2 linked regions of the Azoarcus olearius genome follow. The protein of the gene in region 2 binds, or shares a complex with, the protein of the main gene of each other region. Links are inferred from orthologs where the notes say so. Each region holds a gene or a part of one and is shown on either strand. Other genes may lie near its edges.

Evidence for each region.
Region 1: the proteins of trxB (region 2) and trxA are in contact, whole or in part, in a crystal structure (PDB 1F6M), measured with the Escherichia coli proteins. The link is inferred for Azoarcus olearius from one-to-one orthologs.

What each region holds. Positions count from the first base shown.
Region 1 is NZ_CP016210.1:1,187,029-1,193,741, forward strand. Bases 1,633-4,401 are described here. They hold trxA (thioredoxin TrxA), read right to left. Parts: upstream 3,296-4,401; coding sequence 2,969-3,295; downstream 1,633-2,968. Other genes in these bases: rho (transcription termination factor Rho), read right to left, coding at 1,633-2,793; fdxA (ferredoxin FdxA), read left to right, coding at 3,591-3,914; dqs_RS05610 (CBS domain-containing protein), read left to right, coding at 3,986-4,401. Outside these bases: dqs_RS05590 (3-hydroxybutyryl-CoA dehydrogenase), read left to right, coding at 606-1,457; more of rho, read right to left, coding at 1,534-1,632; more of dqs_RS05610, read left to right, coding at 4,402-4,435; dqs_RS05615 (long-chain-fatty-acid--CoA ligase), read left to right, coding at 4,581-6,266; ilvB (acetolactate synthase large subunit), read left to right, coding at 6,538-6,713. UniProt on the Escherichia coli protein: Participates in various redox reactions through the reversible oxidation of its active center dithiol to a disulfide and catalyzes dithiol-disulfide exchange reactions.
Region 2 is NZ_CP016210.1:1,565,303-1,572,105, forward strand. The notes cover bases 2,448-5,306. They hold trxB (thioredoxin-disulfide reductase), read right to left. Parts: upstream 4,423-5,306; coding sequence 3,472-4,422; downstream 2,448-3,471. Other genes in these bases: dqs_RS20960 (Smr/MutS family protein), read right to left, coding at 2,448-3,456; dqs_RS07290 (Crp/Fnr family transcriptional regulator), read left to right, coding at 4,654-5,306. In the rest of the region: dqs_RS07265 (GNAT family N-acetyltransferase), read right to left, coding at 1-208; dqs_RS07270 (NAD+ synthase), read left to right, coding at 370-1,986; dqs_RS07275 (P-II family nitrogen regulator), read left to right, coding at 2,036-2,374; more of dqs_RS20960, read right to left, coding at 2,404-2,447; more of dqs_RS07290, read left to right, coding at 5,307-5,325; dqs_RS07295 (DNA translocase FtsK), read left to right, coding at 5,474-6,803.

The sequences.
Region 1 (6,713 bases), 380 kb from region 2 along the record:
TCCGCCAGTTTTTCTGCAGGTGAAACTGCAGCTAGGAAGTAGCGAAGTGCTTGCGGTGAGCTTAACCGAAAGCTATAATCGCCGGCTTGTTGTGGGGGTATAGCTCAGCTGGGAGAGCGCTTGCATGGCATGCAAGAGGTCAGCGGTTCGATCCCGCTTACCTCCACCAAAGGTTCAGGTCCCCATCGTCTAGAGGCCTAGGACACCGCCCTTTCACGGCGATAACCGGGGTTCGAATCCCCGTGGGGACGCCAATAAAGTGCGCATTGATGTAATGCGCACAAAATCGACGGAAGTCGATTGCAGGTCAGCGCGGAGTGGTAGTTCAGTCGGTTAGAATACCGGCCTGTCACGCCGGGGGTCGCGGGTTCGAGTCCCGTCCACTCCGCCAATCAATAGATATGGGAGCCTTCGGGCTCCCATATTTTTTTCTGCGCCTCCTGGCGCAACCATCTTCCCCTTCTGCCGTCAGCAGAACCCCGCCAAGACGGGGAGTCGACCATATGTATGGCTAAAAGCGTAGTGATAAGCTACATTTCTTTCCATACGCATCGGTATGGATTGGTTCGTCCGCTGCGTCGATCAAGAAAGGAGAAGACAGCACAATGAGCATCAAGAAAGTAGGTGTAGTGGGTGCCGGCACGATGGGCAACGGTATCGTCCAGGCTTTCGCGGTCGCGGGCTTCGACGTGGTCATGACCGATATTGCCGACGCTGCGCTGCAGCGGGGTGTGCAGACGATCTCGGGCAGTTTCGATCGTTTGATCAAGAAGGAGAAAATGACCGGCGACGAGAAGGCTGCGGCACTTGGCCGAGTCAAGACGTCGACCGATCTGGGCGCAATGGCGGATGTTGATCTGGTGATCGAGGCCGCCACCGAGAATCTCGATCTGAAGCTGAAAATCTTCGCCCAGCTCGATTCGGTCGTGAAGGCCGACGCAATCGTCGCCAGCAATACGTCTTCGATCTCCATCACCAAGTTGGCCGCCGCGATGAAGCGCCCCGAGCAGTTTGTCGGCATGCACTTCTTCAACCCGGTTCCGATGATGGCGCTGGTTGAACTGATCCGGGGCTTGCAGACCTCGGATGCTACCTACGCCGCGGTCGAAGCCGCAGCCAAGGCGGTCGGCAAGACGCCCGTGCAAGTGCGCAACAGCCCGGGCTTTGTGGTCAACCGACTGCTGTGCCCGATGATCAACGAGGCGATTTTCGCCCTCGGCGAGGGGCTGGCCACCGCCGCGGAGATCGACGAGGCGATGAAGCTGGGTTGCAACCATCCCATTGGTCCGCTGGCATTGTGCGACCTGATCGGTCTCGACGTCGAACTGGCGGTGATGCAGGTGCTGTTCGAAGGATTCAAGGATCCCAAGTACCGGCCGGCGCCCTTGCTGGTTGAAATGGTTGAAGCGGGCCGCCTCGGTCGGAAAGTGGGTAAGGGCTTCTTCGACTACGCCTGAGGCGCCTCGCCTAAATTAGGCGCTACAGAAAATACAAAAGCCACCCTGGGGTGGCTTTTGTTTTGTGCTGTCGGGACTATCCGCGCCTCATTGCATCGAAGAATTCGGCGTTGCCCTTGGTGGCCTTGACCTTGTCGAGCAGGAATTCCATCGCGTCGATGTCGTCCATGCCATACAGCAGCTTGCGCAGTATCCAGATCTTCTGCAGCACGTCCGGCTTCATTAGCAGTTCTTCGCGCCGGGTGCCGGAGCGATTCACGTTGATTGCCGGATAGACGCGCTTCTCCGCCATGCGTCGGTCGAGGTGGAGCTCCATGTTGCCGGTGCCCTTGAACTCCTCGTAGATCACGTCGTCCATGCGGCTGCCGGTGTCGATCAGCGCGGTGGCGATGATGGTCAGCGAGCCACCTTCCTCGATGTTGCGCGCCGCACCGAAGAAACGCTTGGGTTTCTGCAGCGCATTGGCGTCGACACCGCCGGTCAACACCTTGCCGGAAGCGGGCACCACGGTGTTGTAGGCGCGGGCAAGCCGGGTAAGGGAGTCCAGCAGGATAACCACGTCCTTCTTGTGCTCGGTCAGGCGCTTGGCCTTCTCGATCACCATTTCGGCGACTTGCACATGGCGCGACGCGGGTTCGTCGAAGGTGGAGGCCACAACCTCGCCCTTCACCGACCGCTGCATCTCCGTCACTTCTTCCGGGCGCTCGTCGATCAGCAGCACGATCAACTCCACGTCCGGATGGTTGGCCGTGATCGCGTGGGCGATGTGCTGCAGCATCACCGTCTTGCCGCTCTTCGGCGGGGCGACGAGCAGGCCGCGCTGGCCTTTGCCGATCGGCGCGATCATGTCGATGATGCGGCTGGTGACATTCTCTTCGCCGCGGATCTCGCGTTCGAGCTTCAGGCACTCCTGCGGATGCAGCGGCGTGAGGTTCTCGAACAGGATCTTGTGCTTGCACTCTTCCGGCGGTCGCCCGTTGATCTTGTCGAGCTTGACCAGCGCAAAGTAGCGTTCGCCATCCTTCGGGGTGCGGATCTCGCCCTCGATGGTGTCGCCGGTGTGCAGATTGAAACGCCGGATCTGCGAGGGCGACACGTAGATGTCGTCCGTACCCGCCAGGTACGAGGTGTCGGGCGAGCGCAGGAAGCCGAAGCCGTCTGGCAGGACTTCAAGCGCGCCGTCGCCGTAGATCGGCTCGCCCTTGCGCGCACGATTCTTCAGCAGCGCGAAGACGAGTTCCTGCTTGCGGAGCCGGTTCGCACCCTCGATTTCGTTGGCAACCGCCATTTCCAGCAGCTGGCTCACATGCAGAGCTTTCAGCTCCGACAGATGCAAGGCCGCAGCAGCCGTGGATTCGGCGGACGAAGCAGAACCCTCTTCCATCGCCAGCTCGGCATCGAGCAGGTCGAGTTCGGAGGTGTTGCCTTGGGGAGAATTACCGTCGCGGTTGCGGGCACCCCTGCGGCGGGTCCGCGAAGCACCGCGAGAACGGGCCGGAGTCGCCTCCGGCTTAGATGTTGCTGTCAATGAAAGCAGTCAGTTGAGATTTGGACAGGGCGCCAACCTTGGTCGCCTCGATGTTGCCGCCCTTGAAGATCATCAGGGTCGGAATGCCACGGATGCCGTACTTGGCCGGCGTTTCCTGGTTTTCGTCGATGTTGAGCTTGGCGACCTTGAGCTTGCCGGCGTAGTCTTTGGCAACTTCGTCAAGGATCGGCGCAATCATCTTGCACGGGCCGCACCATTCAGCCCAGTAGTCGACCAGGACGGGCGTCTGGGACTGCAGTACCTCGGCCTCAAAGCTGCCATCGGTCACATAATGGATATGCTCGCTCATGATTCCTCACATCAGGGGTGACGGTATTGTGTGTCGGGGGGCGTTGGGTCGCGGGAGCGGTGAGGCCCTGCGGGGCCCGAAGGACCAGGGTGCGACGAAGCCACCCCGGGAAGTTTTCGCGAAGTTATGTCAAGGCGCGGCCTCCGTCAAGAAAAAGTGCGGCGCGGCGGATAGGGAGTTGTCCTGACGTGGCAAAAAGCCACACGCCTGACTACTATTGCAAGCCCATCGCGCGCGACCGCGGGTTCCTTTCCGCGCGGCCGGGTGGGCGAATCCAAGAAAGTGAGTGAGCAAAATGGCCTACGTGGTGACCGAATCCTGTATTCGCTGCAAGTACACCGACTGCGTCGACGTGTGTCCGGTCGACTGCTTCCGCGAGGGGGAGAACTTTCTCGTCATCGATCCGGAGGAGTGCATCGACTGCACGCTGTGCGTAGCCGAGTGCCCGGTCGAAGCGATCTACGCGGAAGACGACGTGCCTGCGGATCAGCAGCAGTTCATTGCCCTGAATGCTGAGCTTGCCCGTACCTGGAAGCCGATCGTGGAGCGCAAGGAGCCTCTGCCGGATGCTGAGCAGTGGGCCAAGGTCAAGGGAAAAACCGGCGAACTGAAGCGCTGAGTGTCGATTACGCCTGAACGGGCGTCGTGCGGCTGGAACAACGATAAGCAATTGCGGGTAGGGAGAACATCATGCTGGTAAGCGAAATTCTCGCGATCAAGGGGAAGGTGCTGTACACGATCGCACCCAACCGAAGCCTGGCCGAGGCCGTGACCATCATGACCGAGCAGGACGTGGGCTCGCTGGTGGTGTTTGCGCAGGGGCAGATGGCCGGGCTGCTCACATTCCGTGAGGTTCTCCAGGCCGTGCATAAGGGCGGCGGCGGCTGGGAAAGCCTGCCGGTGGAAACCGCCATGCTGAAGGGGCCGCTTACCGCGGCGCCGACGATGGAGATGGACGAATTGCGCCGGCTCATGGTCGATCGCCATCAGCGCTATCTTCCGGTGATGGATGGCAACACGCTGCTCGGCGTCGTGAGTTTTCACGACGTGGCGAAGGCGGTGCTCGAGGAGCAGAGCTTCGAAAACCGCATGCTGAAGAACTACATTCGCAACTGGCCGGCGGAAGAAGGCGAGGCCTGAGTCCGGTCCTTTCCGGGCCCCCCGTTCGCCGGGCGAGGGGCCTGTGGTCCGCCAGGGCTGGTGCACCACGATTCGGTGCGTTTGTGCTGGTGCGTGATCGCCCGGTCCGTTCCGGCCGGCCCCATCCCTTGTCGCGGAGATGAGCGTGGACAAGATCTGGCTGAAGAGCTACCCCGCTGGCGTACCCGCAGAAGTCGATGTCGGAGAGTTCGCTTCGATCGGTGATCTCTTCGAACAGGGCGTGCGTCGGTATGGCTCGCGGCCGGCGTATATCTGCATGGGGCGGTCGCTCGCTTACGACGAACTCGACGTGCTCGTGAGCCGGTTCGCCGCCTACCTGCAGGGAGAACTCAAGCTGGCGCGCGGGGCGCGGGTGGCGTTGATGATGCCGAACGTCCTGCAATATCCGGTGGCGATGTTTGCGGCGCTACGCGCGGGCTATACCGTCGTCAACGTCAATCCGCTTTACACCGCGCGCGAACTCGAACATCAGCTGCGGGACGCCGCGGCCGAAGCAGTGATCCTGCTGGAAAACTTCGCCCACACGCTTGAAATGGTGGTGCAGCACCTGCCGATCCGGCATGTGGTGGTGACCAGCGTGGGAGATCTGCTCGGCTTTCCGAAAGGTGCCGTGGTCGACTTCGTCCTGCGTCGGGTGCGCAAGCTCGTGCCGCCCTGGAAACTGCCGGGCGCGGTGCGCTTCCGGGAGGCATTGGCCGCTGGCGCCAAGCACACTTTCCGCCCGGCGGACGTCGGCCACGACGACATCGCCTACCTGCAGTACACCGGCGGCACCACCGGGACGGCCAAGGGCGCCATCCTCACTCACGGCAACATCATCGCCAACCTGCAGCAGGCGCATGCGTGGATCCGGCCCCAGGTGCGGGAGGGGGTGGAGGTCATCATTACCGCGCTGCCGCTCTATCACATCTTCTCGCTCACGGCGAACTGCCTCACGTTTTTCAAGATCGGTGCGACCAATGTCCTGATCACCAATCCGCGTGACATCCGGGGCTTCGTGAAAGAGTTGGGGAAGCACCGGTTCACTGCCATCACCGGGGTCAATACGCTCTTCAACGCATTGCTCAACAATCCGGATTTCGCCCGGTTGGACTTTTCGGCGCTCCACATCACGCTCGGCGGAGGCATGGCGGTGCAGCAGGCGGTGGCGGAGAAGTGGCGTGCGGTGACCGGCGTTCCGCTGATCGAGGCCTACGGGCTGACCGAAACCTCGCCCGCAGTGGCAATCAACCCACTCGACCTGAAGGCCTTCAACCATTCCATCGGCCTGCCGGTGCCGTCGACCGAGGTCAGCATTCGCGACGACGACGGCGTCGAGCAGCCGCCGGGGCAGCGCGGCGAATTGTGCGTACGCGGCCCACAGGTGACGCGTGGCTACTGGAACCGGCCGGAGGACAGTGCCCGCGCGTTTACGCCGGATGGCTTCCTGCGTACCGGCGATATCGCGGTGATGGACGAGGCGGGTTATCTTCGTATCGTCGACCGCAAGAAGGACATGATCCTGGTCTCCGGCTTCAACGTGTATCCGAACGAGGTGGAGGATGTGGTCGCCAGTCATCCGGGGGTGCTGGAGGTGGCGGCGGTCGGCGTACCGGACGCACGCAGCGGTGAGGCTGTGAAAGTCTTCGTGGTGCGGAAGGATGCCTCGCTGACCGAGGCCGACTTGATTGCCTACTGCCGCGAAAACCTCACGGCTTACAAGGTGCCGCACCGCGTGGTGTTCCGCGAGTCGCTGCCGAAGACCAACGTGGGCAAGATATTGCGCCGCGCGCTGCGCGACGAGGACGAGGCGGCGGCCCGGCAGCCCTGATTTCGCACAACAGGGCTTGTGCTCGCCGCCGCACGGCGCTTAAACTTGCGGCCTGTTTCTGAATTTCAAGCCATGTTCCGTTCCGCTTCCCTTCCTGTCGTAGCCCTGTCCGTACGCGTAGTAGTAGGCGTAGGCGGTCGCGCGTCGTAGCGGATAAGGGCACAGGCAAACCACAGCATTCCCCAACCCCCGCCGGCGCGAAATGCCGGCGGGGGTTTTTGTTTTTCTGGCCGCCGGCATCTAGCTCCGAACCTGATCGAAGGAGATGACGATGAACCAGATGACCGGCGCAGAACTGATCGTGCGCCTGCTCGAGCGCCAGGGCGTGCGCACCATTGCCGGGATTCCCGGCGGCGCGATCCTGCCGCTCTATGACGCGCTCTCGCAAAGCGACCTGATCGAACACGTGCTGGCTCGCCACGAACAAGGCGCGGGCTTCATGGCCCA
Region 2 (6,803 bases):
TCGGCAGGGCCGCGACTAGGGTCTGGTTGCGCCGCAGCACCGCGTGCCGTGGAATCCAGCCGGTGCCATCGCCTACGCAACCGGTGCGCTCTAGCGTGTCGAGGTAGGCATAGGAGAGCGTGACCTGGCCGTCCGTCAGCGCGTCCCATTCCTGTTCATCGAGGTCGGCAAGGCGGTTCGTCAGGTGAAAGCCGTTCGAGGTCGTCATGGCGGGTCCGGGACGCATTGGAAAGTTGGGCGCGGCGGCACTATTGTGCAATGCAGGAGGGTCCGCTTGGGCGGCTCGTCGTGGAAATGCCGCCCGGCCGGCTGGCCGTGGTGCGACCGTGCCCCCTGACCGGGCGCTGCCGAAACGATATAGTTGAGGTCATGAATACCGCGCTTTCCATTGCCGTCGCCCAGTTGAACTTCACCGTGGGCGATCTCGTCGGCAACGCCGACCGCATCATCGAAGCCATTGCCACCGCGCGCGAGCGCGGCGCCGGCCTGCTGATTACCCCTGAACTCGCGCTGTCCGGCTATCCCCCCGAGGATCTGCTGCTACGCCCGGATTTCTATCGCGGCTGCGCGCGTGAGGTGCGCCGCATTGCCGGGCATTGTCGCGACTTCTGCCTGGTGCTCGGCCATCCCACCGAGCGCGGCGGGGTGTATTACAACGCCGCGTCCGTGATCCGGGATGGCGAGGTGATCGCGACCTACCACAAGCACCTGCTGCCCAATTACGAGGTCTTCGACGAGGAGCGCTATTTCGAATCCGGTGTCGCCCCCTGCGTTTTCGAGCATGGCGGGGTGCGGATCGGCGTGAACATCTGTGCCGACGTGTGGGAGTCAGGTCCCGCGGAGGTCGCGCGAGCGGCGGGGGCCGAAGTGCTGGTGTCGCTCAACGCGTCTCCCTTCCATATCGACAAGCAGCAATTGCGCTACGCCGTCCTGCGCGATCGGGTGCGGGAAACCCGGTTGCCGGTGCTTTACTGCAACATGGTCGGCGGCCAGGACGAACTCGTTTTCGACGGCGCCTCCTTCGCCCTCGACCGTGACGGCACGGTGGCCTACCAGTCCGAGGCGTTTGCAGCGTGCATCGACGTGCTGCGTTTCGAGCAGGGGCGCTGGAGCGGCGGGGGGCACGCGGCGCCCAAGGGCACCGAGGCCGATATCTACGCCGCGCTCGTCTGCGGGGTGCGCGATTACCTCGGCAAGAACGGCTTTCCCGGCGCGATCATCGGCCTGTCCGGCGGAATCGACTCCGCGCTCACGCTGGCGGTGGCCGTGGATGCGCTGGGTGCGGAGCGCGTGCGCGCGGTGATGATGCCGTCGCCCTATACGGCCCAGATGAGCCTTGATGATTCCCGCGAGATGGTGAAGCGCCTGGGCGTGCGCTACGACGAGATCGCGATCGAGCCGGCGATGAATGTGTTCGCTGACCTGCTCGCGCCGCAGTTCGCCGGCCTCGCGGCCGACACGACCGAAGAGAATCTCCAGAGCCGCATCCGCGGCATGATCCTGATGGCGCTGTCCAACAAGACCGGGGCGATCGTGCTCACCACCGGCAACAAGAGCGAGATGGCCACCGGTTACGCCACGCTGTACGGCGACATGGCGGGCGGCTTTGCGGTGCTGAAGGACCTCTACAAGACCACGGTCTATCGCCTCGCGGCCTGGCGCAACAGCGTGGGCGAGGTCATTCCGCAGAACATCATCGACCGGCCGCCTTCGGCCGAACTGAAGCCGGACCAGAAGGATCAGGACAGTCTTCCGCCTTACGAAGTGCTCGACGCGATCATCCAGGCCTACATGGAACACGATGAGTCGCCGCGCGAGATCATCGCCCGCGGTCTGCCGGAGGCCGACGTTCGGCGCACGGTGGCCATGCTCAAGCGCAACGAATACAAGCGGCGCCAGGCGCCGGTGGGTATCCGGGTGACACAGCGCGGCTTCGGCAGGGACTGGCGTTATCCGATAACATCACGCTATCAAGACGAATTCTGAACGACGACACTGCGCCCGACGGGGCGGTGCAAGCCCACCGGAGACTCCCATGAAGAAGATCGAAGCCATCATCAAGCCGTTCAAGCTGGACGAAGTACGTGAAGCGCTCTCCGAGGTCGGTATCGCCGGCCTCACCGTGACCGAGGTGAAGGGTTTCGGGCGCCAGAAAGGGCACACCGAACTCTATCGCGGCGCCGAATACGTCGTGGATTTCCTGCCCAAGATCAAGGTCGAGGTCGTGGTTGCCGACGACATGGTCGAGCAGACCATGGACGCCGTCATCAAGGCCGCCCAGACCGGCAAGATCGGCGACGGCAAGATCTTCGTGACGCCGGTGGAGCAGGTGGTGCGCATCCGCACCGGCGAAACCAACGAAGCCGCAATCTGAACCAGGGGCCCGGCGCTGCGCCGGGCCGTTCAAGCGCGGCGCGTAGCGCCCGGTCCCCTCAGCAGGACCAGCAACGCGCCGCCCCCGCCGTCATACGGACCCGCCTGGCAGAACGCCAGGATTTCTTCCCGTTGCGCCAGCCATCCACGCGACAACTGCTTGAGGATGGACACCTTGCCGGGAGAGCCGAGGCCCTTGCCGTGGATGACCCGGACGCAGCGTTTGCCCTGCTGCAGTGCGCTGCCGAGAAAGCTGGCAAGGGTGTCGCGGGCCTGTTCGCGCGTGCAGCCGTGAAGGTCGATTTCTCCCTGCAGCACCCAGCGTCCGCGGCGCAGGTCGCTCAGCACGCGGCGGGGTAGTCCCGGCCGCAGGAAGGCCGCTTCATCCCCCATGTCCAGCCGGTCTTCGAAGGTCAGCGGCGCTTCCAGCGATTCATCCAGCGCGGAGCGTTCGTCCGCTTCGCGTTTCAACGGAGCCGGCGCAGGGCGCGGGCGTTCGAGTTCCACCCGGTTGCGCTGGTCGAGCGGCTGAGCCCCTGCAACGACATGGCGGAACACCGCGGCCGGATCGGCGTGCTCGTCGAGATCGGGCGGAAGCACGAACGTGGGAGTGCCGGTTGCAATGAACGCCGCGCCGGGGTCGGTTGTCGCGCGGCCGTGACGCGACGGCGCCGGACCGAGGGCTACCCGGTTAGCGTCCCGCAACGGGGTGACGTCCGCGTAGGCTTCGGCGAGCGGGTCGAGACCGCGGCGTGGACGCACTGCGTGGTCCGGCTCCGGTTCGACCTCGCGGGGGCGAACGACCGGCTCTGGCCGCGGCGCCTCGATCTCCTTGCGACCGCCGTCGCGGATCGGCGCTGCATCGCGTACCGCGGCACGAAACAGCGCGGTATCGTCCTCCGCGCCCGCGTCCTGCGCATTAGCCTCGGCGCGTTGCGCGCGCGCGGCGGGCGTACTTGCAGCGGGGCGGCCTGTGGGCCGCCCCTTGCCGCGCAGCGACGCAAGGGCCTGAAAGGGATGGTCGCGCCGCGCTCCGCCCTTTTCGGCAGCGGTGCTGGAAGCATCCTTGGGGCGGCGCGCCATGGCGGCAGGACAGACTCAGCTCAGCGCGTCGAGATAGCGTTCCGCATCCAGCGCCGCCATGCAGCCCGAGCCTGCCGAGGTGACGGCCTGGCGATAGATGTGGTCCTGCACGTCGCCTGCCGCGAACACCCCCGCGATGTTGGTCTGGGTGGCATTGCCGTTGCGGCCGCCCTGGGTGATCAGGTAGCCGGTTTCGTCCATCTCCAGCTGGCCCTTGAAGATGTCGGTGTTCGGCTTGTGGCCGATGGCGATGAAGACACCCTGCAGTGCGATGTCCTGCGTGGCGCCGGATTCGTTCCGGACGCGCATGCCGGTGACGCCGGTGTTGTCGCCCAGCACCTCGTCCAGCGTCGCGTTCAGGACCAGCTCGATCTTGCCCGCCTCGACCTTCTCCATCAGCTTGTCGATCAGGATCTTCTCGGCCCGGAACTTCTCGCGCCGGTGCACAACGGTCACCTTCTTCGCAATATTGGCGAGGTACAGCGCTTCTTCCACGGCGGTATTGCCGCCGCCGATCACCGCGACGTCCTGGTTGCGGTAGAAGAAGCCGTCGCAGGTGGCGCACGCCGAGACGCCGCGCCCGGCGAACTTTTCTTCCGACGGCAGGCCAAGGTACTTGGCCGTTGCGCCGGTGGCGATGATCAGCGCGTCGCAGGTGTATTCACCGGCGTCGCCGATAAGGCGGAACGGGCGCTGCTGGAGCTGTACCGTGTGGATGTGGTCGAAGATCATCTCGGTGTTGAAGCGCTCCGCGTGCTTCTGAAAGCGCTCCATCAGCTCGGGGCCTTGCACGCCGTCGGCGTCGGCGGGCCAGTTATCCACCTCGGTGGTGGTCATCAGTTGCCCGCCCTGGGCAAGACCGGTGACCAGCACCGGCTTGAGGTTGGCCCGGGCGGCATAGACCGCGGCGGTGTAGCCGGCGGGACCGGAGCCGAGGATGAGGAGGCGGGCGTGTTTTGTCGTCATGGCAGCTTCCGAGATGTGGGGGTGTGAGTCGGCGTCGGCCGCAATTATAGCGGAGCGGTACTTTCGGCCCGCCAATCGCGGCGATAGCGCGCGTTAATCCCCCTATAACCACCCGCCGGATTTGGGAAGGAAGGCCGTGTTTATTCGTTTATACTTTCGTCCAAATTGACCGCGACGGCCGCGTCGCATTACGTTTCCACCTTCGTTTGCTTCGATTTGCCCGGAGAACCTATGAGCCAGCCGACCGCTGTTTCGACGATCGCGCTCAAGACCTTTCCCTTGTTCCAGGGTTTGTCCGACGAGGTGCTCGGCAACGTGGCCCGTGTTTCGATGATGCGCCGGATCCCGCGCGGCCAGGCCGTCGTCCGGGCCGGCGATCGCACCGACTACGTTTATTTCGTCCTTACCGGCAATCTCAAGGTCGTCGTCAGCGACGAGGACGGCCGCGAAGTGATCCTGTCCATCCTCGGCCAGGGCGAGCTTTTCGGCGAGATGGGCATGTTCGGCGAGCAGCCCCGCTCGGCTTCCGTGATCGCGGTGGTGCCGGCCGACCTGGTGATGATCGCGAAGCAGGACTTCCGCCAGATCATGCAGGAGAACTTCGAGATCGCGTGGCGCATCATGTCCAACCTCGCCGAGCGCCTGCGCAACGCCGACCGCAAGATCGAGAGCCTCGCTCTGATGGACGTCTATGGCCGCGTCGCGCGGCTGTTGATCGACATGTCGGAAGACGTGAACGGCAAGACCATGGTGGTGCGCAAGATCTCCAAGCAGGACATTGCCAAGATGATCGGCGCTTCCCGGGAGATGGTCAGCCGGGTGATGAAGGATCTCGGCCAGGAAGGCCTGATCGAGGAAACCCCTCAGGGCATCATCCTGCTCGACCGCCTCAACGAGGTCTGACCGGGCTGCGCGGGCAGGGGCGCGCATTCGCGCCGCCGCTGTCCCGCGGATTGTGAGCAAGGGCAAACCGCGGCCGGGCAGGTGGGGTGATCGCATATAATCCCACCTGTTGTTTTTTGCAGTTGTCCGCCTCAGGTTGCCCCCGCCGATGTTGCCTCGTTCGTCCCGTTCCCAGCCCCTGCCGGAAAAGATTTCGCTGCTGTTGCAGGAGGCGCGCTGGCTCATTCTCGGCGTGATGTCGCTGTACGTCGGCTTGGTGCTCATCGGCTACAACAAGGCCGACCCCGGTTGGTCGCACGCCGCCGAGGTGGCGCGCGTGGCCAATCCCGGCGGGCGCTTCGGTGCCTGGCTGGCCGACCTGCTGCTATACCTGTTCGGTATCTCGGCGTGGTGGTGGGTGGTGTTCCTCGGCTATAGCCTGATGTGGGGCTTTCGCCGGCTGAAGAACCAGCTGACGCTCGACCGCCGTTCGTTTTTCTTCGTGCTCGTCGGCTTTTTCAGCGTGCTCGTCACCAGCAGCGCGCTCGAGCACCTCCGCTTCCATTCGCACGGCGTCGCGGTGCCGCTCAGCCCGGGCGGGCTGCTCGGCATGGAGTTCGGTCAACTCGTGCAGCGCTATCTTGGCTACACCGGCGGCACACTGATGTTGCTCGCGCTGATGGCGTCCGGGCTGTCGCTGTTTACCGGTGTGTCCTGGCTCGCGGCGGTGGAGCGGGTGGGGCTGGCGATCGAGCAGGCGGTGGCTGGCGCCCAGCAGGCCTACTACCGCTGGCTGGACCGGAAGGCCGGGCGCCAGGTGGCCGAAAAGCGCGAGGCGGTGGTGGAGACGCGGCGCAAGAAGACCGAACAGGCGCCCGCCGCGCCGCTGCGCATCGAACCCGCCGTCACCGTGGTGCAGAAGTCCGAGCGGGTGGAGAAGGAGCGCCAGCAGACGCTCTTCACCGACGCGGTCGAAGGTGCGATCCCCCCGCTCAGCCTGCTCGACCCTGCCTCGGGCGATATCGAGCCGCCGTCGGCCGAGTCGCTCGAATTCACCTCGCGGCTGATCGAAACCAAGCTCGGCGACTTCGGCGTCGAGGTCAAGGTGCTGGCCGCCTATCCGGGCCCGGTGATTACCCGCTACGAAATCGAACCGGCCACCGGCGTGAAGGGCAGCCAGGTGGTCAACCTCGCCAAGGATCTGGCCCGCGCGCTGTCGCTGGTGTCGGTGCGGGTGGTCGAAACGGTGCCGGGCAAATCGTGCATGGCGCTGGAACTGCCCAATCCCAAGCGCCAGACGGTGCGCCTGTCGGAAATCGTCGGCTCCAAGGCTTATCACGACATGGCGTCGCCGCTCACGGTCGTGCTCGGCAAGGACATCGGCGGCCAGCCGGTGGTGGCCGACCTCGCCAAGATGCCGCATCTGCTGGTGGCCGGTACCACCGGCTCCGGCAAATCGGTGGGCATCAACGCCATGATCCTGTCGCTGCTCTACAAGA